One region of the Acidovorax sp. SRI_002 genome, then DNA from elsewhere that is predicted to be linked to it. Evidence: predicted binding sites of a transcription regulator. Region 1 holds the regulator's gene; the other holds the start of a gene.

Region 1 (4,196 bases):
CAGAAAGGAAGAGCTATGACAGCGTCAGGAAAAATAGTCTCCGGCGTGCGGACCTTCGTGGCCGACGTGACCGAAGGTTTTCTTGAAATCACCCACAACAGCTTTGCCCTCATCGGTCTGGCTGTCGCCTTCGTCGTGATCACCCTCACGGCCCGCCCGGACTTGCGCCAGGCTGGTGAAGCACAGTTGATGAACTGGCTGCAGGCCCGCCAAGTGGAAGTGCTTGGCATGCCCATCGAGCCAGAAGCCAGTGAGCGCGCCACGGCGGGCAACCCCAAGGACCTGCCCAAAGAGCAGGCTGCCGTCGCCTTCTGGCTCAGCAAGAAGTACCGTGTCGCCCCTGAGCCGCTGAGCGTGCTGGTGGCCGAGGCCTATGAAATTGGCGCAAAGTCCAAGATCGACCCGACGCTGATCCTTGCCATCATGGCCATCGAGTCGAGCTTCAACCCATTTGCACAAAGCGCCGTTGGCGCCCAGGGGCTGATGCAGGTGATGACCAATGTGCACACCGACAAGTACCAGAACTTTGGCGGGCACTTTGCTGCCTTTGACCCCGTGAGCAATCTGCGTGTGGGCGTGAAGGTTCTGCAGGAGTGCATTGCGCGCGCCGGTTCGGTGGAGGGCGGGCTGCGCTTTTATGTCGGCGCAGGCAATCTTGCCGACGATGGCGGCTATGCGGCCAAGGTGATGGCCGAGCATTTCCGGCTGCGCCAGGTCGCCGGTGGCCGGGCCATGCCCACCACGCCACCACCCAACCTCTCTACCCAGGCTCCCGCACAGGTCATCCCGGTGGCCGCACCGCCCGCAACGCCTGCCGCCAGCGGTGACAAAGTGGCCCTGCTCTCCGGGCTCTGACAAGGTTCGCGAGCCCCTGGGGGTAGAAACATCCCTCGGACACACCGCCTCCCATTTCCCTGGCACCTTTGCGCGCGTCACGTCAGCTACACTAGCGAGGTACGCGACTGGCGATAGGCGCGGCATCCCACACAGGGTGCTGCCGCTGACGTGGAAACCGACAAGGGCCTGCCTCTTGTGAACCACTGGGAAGCGTGCCGCACGGGGTTTATCCCCTCTGCGTTCAGCCGTTCGCCTGGGCAGCCCTTGTTTCAAGGGACACAAGTTCATAGGACTGCCAATCATGTACGACCGCAATATTCTTGTCGAACAAACCGACCCCGAACTGTTTGCCGCCATCCAGGCTGAAAACGCCCGGCAAGAGCACCACATCGAGCTGATCGCCAGCGAGAACTATGCCTCCCCCGCCGTGATGTGGGCGCAGGGCACGCAGCTGACCAACAAATACGCCGAAGGCTACCCCGGCAAGCGCTACTACGGTGGCTGCGAGCATGTGGACGTGGCCGAGCAACTGGCCATCGACCGCGTCAAGCAGATCTTCGGCGCAGAAGCCGCCAACGTGCAGCCCCACTGCGGCGCCTCTGCCAACGAGGCCGTGTTCCTGGCCTTCCTCAAGCCCGGCGACACCATCATGGGCATGAGCCTGGCCGAAGGCGGCCACCTGACACATGGCATGCCGCTGAACATGTCGGGCAAGTGGTTCAACGTGGTCTCCTACGGCCTGGACGCCAACGAAGCCATCGACTATGAAGCGATGGAAAAGAAGGCCCACGAGACCAAGCCCAAGCTGATCATCGCCGGTGCATCGGCCTACAGCCTGCACATCGACTTTGCGCGCTTTGCCAAGGTGGCCAAGGACGTGGGTGCGATCTTCATGGTGGACATGGCCCACTACGCTGGCTTGATCGCAGCTGGTGTGTACCCCAACCCCGTGCCCCACGCCGACGTGGTCACCTCCACCACGCACAAGAGCCTGCGCGGCCCCCGTGGCGGCATCATCCTGATGAAGGCCCAGCACGAAAAGGCTATCAACAGCGCCATCTTCCCCGGCCTGCAAGGCGGCCCGCTGATGCACGTGATCGCCGCCAAGGCCGTGGCCTTCAAGGAAGCTCTGCAACCCGAGTTCAAGGCCTACCAGGAGCAAGTAGCGAAGAACGCCAAGGTGGTGGCAGAGACGCTGACCGCACGCGGCCTGCGCATCGTGAGCGGCGGCACGCAAAGCCACGTGATGCTGGTGGACCTGCGCGCCAAGGGCATCACCGGCAAGGAAGCCGAGGCCGTGCTGGGCGCCGCCCACATGACCATCAACAAGAACGCGATCCCCAACGACCCTGAAAAGCCGATGGTGACCAGCGGCGTGCGCATTGGCACCCCTGCCATGACCACGCGCGGCTTCAAGGAAGAAGAGGCCCGCATCACGGCCAATCTGATCGCCGACGTGCTGGACAACCCGCACGACGAAGCCAACATCGCTGCGGTGCGCGCCAAGGTCAATGCCCTGACCGCCCGCTTCCCCGTCTACGGCTAAATCCACAGCCGAAAACCATGAAGTGCCCCTTCTGCAGCCACCTCGAGACGCAAGTCGTTGAAACGCGGGTGTCTGAGGATGGGGTCTTCATCCGCCGCCGCCGCCAGTGCGGCGCGTGCGACAAGCGCTTTACCACCTACGAGCGGCCGGAAGTAAACTTCCCGGCCATCGTCAAGAAGGACGGGCGCCGCATTGAATACGACCGGGGCAAGCTGCTCGCCTCGTTCAACCTGGCTTTGCGCAAGCGCCCCGTGAGCACCGACCAGATCGACAGCGCCATCGAGCGCATCGAGGAAAAGCTGCTCAACCTGGGCCAGCGCGAGGTGATCTCCAGCCGCATTGGTGAGCTGGTGATGCGCGAGCTCAAGAAGCTCGACAAGGTGGCATACATCCGCTTTGCCAGCGTGTACCGCAGCTTTGAAGACATCGACGACTTCCGCGCCATGGTCGACGAAGTGCGCAAGTAAAAGCCTTCGTATTGCTGTCTGCACCGGTGCCGGCTACAGGGCCGGACGATCTCAGGCGATTTTGGCCTCCAGCGGTTATCACACAAGCGCTAACAGCTATAAATAGAGTAGCACCCACATCCACGGGCGACGCATGTGGACCTGTGCGGGCGGGCGCTGTCGCGCGTGCTACACCGCAAAATGCTCCAAAATTAATAGCTGCCCGCGCTTTCTGGACAAACGCTAGGTGCCAATTTGGCTTGAAAATTGGCTTGGTGCGAGCCAGCGCGCGACTCGCCTGTACTCCACAATGCGCCCGGTGAAAACCCGCCACTTCCTGCAGCTGGTGCTGCTGTCCGCCCTGTGGGGCGCCTCCTTTCTTTTCATCCGCATTGCCAGCCCCGTGCTCGGGCCCAACGTGATGGCCGCGCTGCGCATTGGGCTGGCCACGCTGACGCTGATGGGCATCATGCGGGTCGCCAACGAACCCTGGCCGTGGCGCCATCGGCGCGAGCTGTTCGGGCTGGGCACGCTCACCGTCGCACTGCCTTTTCTGCTGTATGCCTGGGCGGCCTTGCACCTGCCCGCCGGCTACAGCTCACTGCTCAACACCATGGCCGTGCCCTTTGGTGTGATTGCCGCCGCGTGGATGAAGGAGGACACACTGTGCACGCGCAAGTGGCTGGGTTGCGTCTGCGGCTTTGCGGGGGTGGCGCTGATCGTGCAGCTGGGGCCCGTGGAGCCCACGCCTGCCTTGCTGATGGCCGCCGCGGCCTGCGTTGCAGCGTCTGCCTGCTATGGCATCTCTACGACGTGGATGAAGCGCGCCACGACGCGAATGTCCCCGCTGTCGATCGCCGCAGGCATCCACGCCGCCGCACTGGTGTTGCTGCTGCCGGGCGCTGCGTGGAGCTTGCCCGAGGCCCGTTTCACACCGGGGGCACTGGCTGCGGTGGCCGTGATGGGCATCGTGACCTCGGGCCTGGCCTACTGGCTCAACCTGCGGGTGCTCAAACATGTCTCGCCCGTGGCAGCGATGAGTTCGGCCTTCATGATCCCGCTGTTCGGTGTGGCCTGGGGCCATGTCTTTCTGGGCGAGGCCTTGGGCCCCGGGATGGTGTGGGGCGGAGCGTTGGTGCTGGTGGCCACCGGGCTGGTGACAGGATTCAACCCGCTGCGCTGGCTGGCGGCAATGCGCCCGGGGCGCAGCTAAGAACCAGCAAGCGCCTCAGCGGGCCCCGCGCGTGATGCGGTCAGTGGCGGGCACCGGCACCGGGCTGTGGGCGCGGAAGTAAGCCTCCAGCGCATCCAGGTCCAGCCCGCCCACCAGGCGGTCGCGGCCTTCGGCCAGCACGGTGAAGTTGTCC
Region 2 (4,196 bases), on a different contig from region 1:
GCACAGATCATGCCGCCCGAATGGAACTTCTGGCTGGGCCACCAGGGCTATGAATACGTGGACCTGGGCCGCCTATGGCAGATCGGCAAGTTCACCGGCATCGCCTTCTGGCTGGTGCTCATGCTGCGCGGCATCGTTCCGGCGCTGCGCACCCCCGGCGGCGACAAGAACCTGCTGGCGCTGCTGACGGCGTCGGTGGTGGCCATCGGCCTGTTCTACGGCGCGGGCTTCTTCTACGGCGAGCGTACCCACCTGTCGGTGATGGAGTACTGGCGCTGGTGGGTGGTGCACCTGTGGGTCGAGGGCTTCTTTGAAGTGTTCGCCACCACGGCGCTGGCCTTCATCTTCTCGACGCTCGGCCTCGTGTCGCCACGCATGGCCACGGCCGCCAGCCTGGCCTCGGCCTCGCTGTTCATGCTGGGCGGCGTGCCCGGCACCTTCCACCACCTGTACTTTGCGGGCACCACCACGCCGGTGATGGCGGTGGGCGCATCGTTCAGCGCGCTGGAAGTAGTGCCCCTGGTGGTGCTGGGCCACGAGGCCTGGGAACACTGGCGCCTGCAGCACCGCGCGAAGTGGATGGCCAACCTCAAGTGGCCCCTCATGTGCTTCGTGGCCGTGGCCTTCTGGAACATGCTGGGCGCGGGCGTCTTCGGCTTCATGATCAACCCGCCGATTGCGCTGTATTACCTGCAGGGCCTCAACACCACGCCGGTGCATGCCCACGCTGCGCTGTTCGGGGTGTATGGCTTCCTGGCCCTGGGCTTCACGCTGCTGGTGCTGCGCTACATCCGCCCGCAATTGGTGTTCAGCGAGCGGCTCATGAAGACGGGCTTCTGGTGGCTCAACGCGGGCCTGGTGCTGATGATTGCCACCAGCCTGCTGCCCATCGGACTGTTCCAGTTCCACGCCAGCGTGAGCGAAGGCCTGTGGTACGCCCGGGGCGAAGCCTTCATGCAGCAGCCCTTCATGCAGACCCTGCGCTGGGTGCGCACCTTTGGCGACGTGGTCTTCATCGTCGGCGCGCTGGCCATGGCCTGGCAGGTGGTGAGCGGGCTGTTCGGCTCGCGCGCACCGGCGCAAACGGGCCCCTACCTGGCACAGGCCCGTCGCTGAAATGCACTGTGCGCGGCGGCTGCCACAAGCGGCCACCGCGCTCACACACCGTTTGCCCACAAGGACTGACCATGAACCTCGACAAATTCAAACACCAGCACACCGACATCCTGCGCAGCATCGCCACCTTGCGCGCCCTGGCCCAGGCGGGCGTAGAGGCCAATGCCAGCGCCATCGCGCAGGGCATCGTGGCGATGAGCGGCACCATCAAGCTGCACCTGGCCGTGGAAGACCAGGTGCTGTACCCTGCACTGCAGCGCGGCGGCAACGCCGAACTGGCGCGCCTGGGCCGCCAGTACCAAAGCGAGATGGCATCGATCGCCAGCGCCTACGATGCGTTTGCGCGCCGCTGGAACACCGCCGAGGGCGTGCGCCGCGATGCCCAGGGCTTTCGCAACGAGGCCAACGTGGTGCTGCGCCGTGTGTTCGAGCGCATGCAGCGCGAGGACCATGACTTCTATCCGCGCATCGAGGAGGAAGAAGCCACCGCCTGCCATTGAGCAGCATCCTCCTGCACCCCACTGCGTGCCTGCGCATGCACCTCTGATCCATCGGTAGGGCCTGACGGCACCTTCCTTTCCGCCGGCCTCTGTGCCGGCGTTTTTTTACCCCTGCTTACCGCCTCGATTGTGTTGAATCAAACTACCTATAGTGTTTGATGGGTATCGTGGACACCATATGTAGTGTTTTTAACCCGTTCCACAGATTGGTCGAACCCATGGCGTCCACCCTTGCCACCTTGCCCCGCGAAGTCGTTTTGCGCAGCGGCCAGCGCGTTCCGTTTGATGCCGAACGCATCCGCGCCGCGCTGGCCAGCGCCGGGCAGGCCTCGGGTGAATACGGCGCCGACGAAGCGGCATTGCTCACCGCCCAGGTCACCAAGGTGCTCATCCACCGCTTCCAGGGCGAGGCCCCCACCATCGAGCAGATCCAGGACGTGGCCGAGCAGGCGCTGATCGCCGCCAACCACCTGGCCACCGCACGCGCCTACATCGTCTACCGCGAACAGCACGCCACGCTGCGGGCCGACCGGCAGACGCTGGTCGATGTGGAAAGCTCCATCAACGAATACCTCACGCGCGCCGACTGGCGCGTGAACGCCAACGCCAACCAGGGCTACTCGCTGGGCGGGCTGATCCTGAACGTGGCGGGCAAAGTCACGGCCAACTACTGGCTGTCGCACGTCTACACGCCCGAGATCGGCGAGGCGCACAGGAGCGGCGACCTCCACATCCACGACCTCGACATGCTCAGCGGCTACTGCGCGGGCTGGTCGCTGCGCACGCTGCTGCACGAGGGGCTCAACGGCGTGCCGGGCAAGGTGGAGGCGGGGCCGCCCAAGCACATGAGTTCGGCCGTGGGGCAGATCGTGAATTTTCTGGGCACGCTGCAGAACGAGTGGGCGGGCGCGCAGGCGTTCTCGTCGTTCGACACCTACATGGCGCCTTTCGTGCGCATCGATGCCATGGATTACGCCGCTGTGCGCCAGTGCATCCAGGAGCTGGTCTACAACCTCAACGTGCCCTCGCGCTGGGGCACGCAGACGCCGTTCACCAACCTCACCTTCGACTGGACCTGCCCCGAGGACCTGCGCGAGCAGGTGCCCGTGATCGCCGGGCAGGAGATGCCCTTTGCGTACGGCGACCTGCAGGCCGAGATGGATCTCATCAACCGCGCCTACATCGACGTGATGACGACTGGTGACGCCAAGGGCCGGGTCTTCACCTTCCCCATCCCCACGTACAACATCACCAAGGATTTCCCCTGGGAGAGCGAGAACGCGCAGCTGCTGTTCGAGATGACGGCCAGGTACGGCCTGCCGTACTTCCAGAACTTCATCAACTCCGAACTGGAGCCGAACATGGTGCGCTCCATGTGCTGCCGCCTGCAGCTGGATTTGCGCGAGCTGCTCAAGCGCGGCAATGGCCTCTTTGGCAGCGCCGAGCAGACGGGCAGCCTGGGCGTGGTCACCATCAACTGCGCGCGGCTGGGGTACTTGCATGCGGGCGATGAAGCCGGTCTGTTTGCCGCGCTGGACCGCCTCCTGGAGCTGGGCAAACAAAGCCTGGAGACCAAACGCAAGCTCATCCAGCGGCTGATGGACCAGGGCCTGTTTCCCTACACCAAGCGGTATCTCGGCACTTTGCGCAACCACTTTTCCACGCTGGGCGTGAACGGCATCAACGAGATGGTGCGCAACTTCACGGCAGACCAGCACGACATCACCAGCGAATGGGGCCATGCGTTTGCCGTGCGCCTGCTCGACCACGTGCGCGAGCGCATGACCGCCTTCCAGGAAGAAACCGGCCACCTCTACAACCTGGAGGCCACGCCCGCCGAAGGCACCACCTACCGCTTCGCCAAGGAAGACAAGAAGCGCTGGCCCGCCATCCTGCAGGCGGGCACATCCGAGCAGCCCTATTACACCAACTCGTCGCAACTGCCCGTGGGCTTCACCGACGACCCGTTCGAGGCGCTGATGGGGCAGGAGGCACTGCAGGGCAAATACACCGGCGGCACCGTGCTGCATCTGTACATGGGCGAGCGCGTTTCCAGCGGCGCGGCCTGCCGCGAGCTGGTGCGGCGCGCGCTGACGAACTTCCGCCTGCCCTACATCACCGTCACGCCCACGTTCTCCATCTGCCCCACGCACGGCTACCTGGCGGGCGAACACCCGTTCTGCCCGCGCTGCGACGAAGAGCGGCTGGACGCCAAGCGGCGGCGTCTGGTCGCCTAGATTTCGAGCGAAAAGTGGCCCTGGCGCTGGATGGTCAAGCGCAAGCAGCTATCAAAACAGAAGCAAACCAATTCAACCACCTCCGAAAGGAATCCGACATGAGCCATTTCTCCGCCACCGAACACACCGCCATCTCCAGCGCCGCCGCCGTGCAGCTCACCGACGACGAGCGCCAGCCCTGCGAGGTCTGGACCCGCGTGATGGGCTACCACCGCCCCGTGGCCAGCTTCAACACGGGCAAGCAGGGCGAGCACGCCGAGCGCCGTTTCTTTTCAGAGCAGACGCGTGGTGGAAGCAACGCCTGCTGAGGCGCCGCCAGCCCCGGCGCTGCGGCTGGGCGGCA

The links. Region 1 encodes NrdR, which represses ribonucleotide reductase genes. Its sites were predicted from a motif close to CACNANATNTNGTG; they were not measured.
Region 2: the regulator NrdR is predicted to act here: its motif matches at 1,789-1,802, upstream of AC2YJX_RS09105 (ribonucleoside triphosphate reductase).

What each region holds. Positions count from the first base shown of each region.
Region 1 is NZ_JBYCZW010000001.1:1,024,287-1,028,482, forward strand. Features, by position in the region: gene AC2YJX_RS04595 (lytic transglycosylase domain-containing protein) at 16-855, shown strand; ZMP/ZTP riboswitch at 949-1,103, shown strand; gene glyA (serine hydroxymethyltransferase) at 1,139-2,383, shown strand; gene nrdR (transcriptional regulator NrdR) at 2,401-2,850, shown strand; gene AC2YJX_RS04610 (DMT family transporter) at 3,140-4,042, shown strand; gene AC2YJX_RS04615 (bifunctional metallophosphatase/5'-nucleotidase) at 4,058-4,196, opposite strand, start outside.
Region 2 is NZ_JBYCZW010000003.1:208,518-212,713, reverse strand. Features, by position in the region: gene AC2YJX_RS09115 (nitric-oxide reductase large subunit) at 1-1,116, shown strand, start outside; gene AC2YJX_RS09110 (hemerythrin domain-containing protein) at 1,188-1,616, shown strand; gene AC2YJX_RS09105 (ribonucleoside triphosphate reductase) at 1,835-3,853, shown strand; gene nrdD (anaerobic ribonucleoside-triphosphate reductase) at 3,952-4,161, shown strand; gene AC2YJX_RS09095 (anaerobic ribonucleoside-triphosphate reductase activating protein) at 4,196-4,196, shown strand, end outside.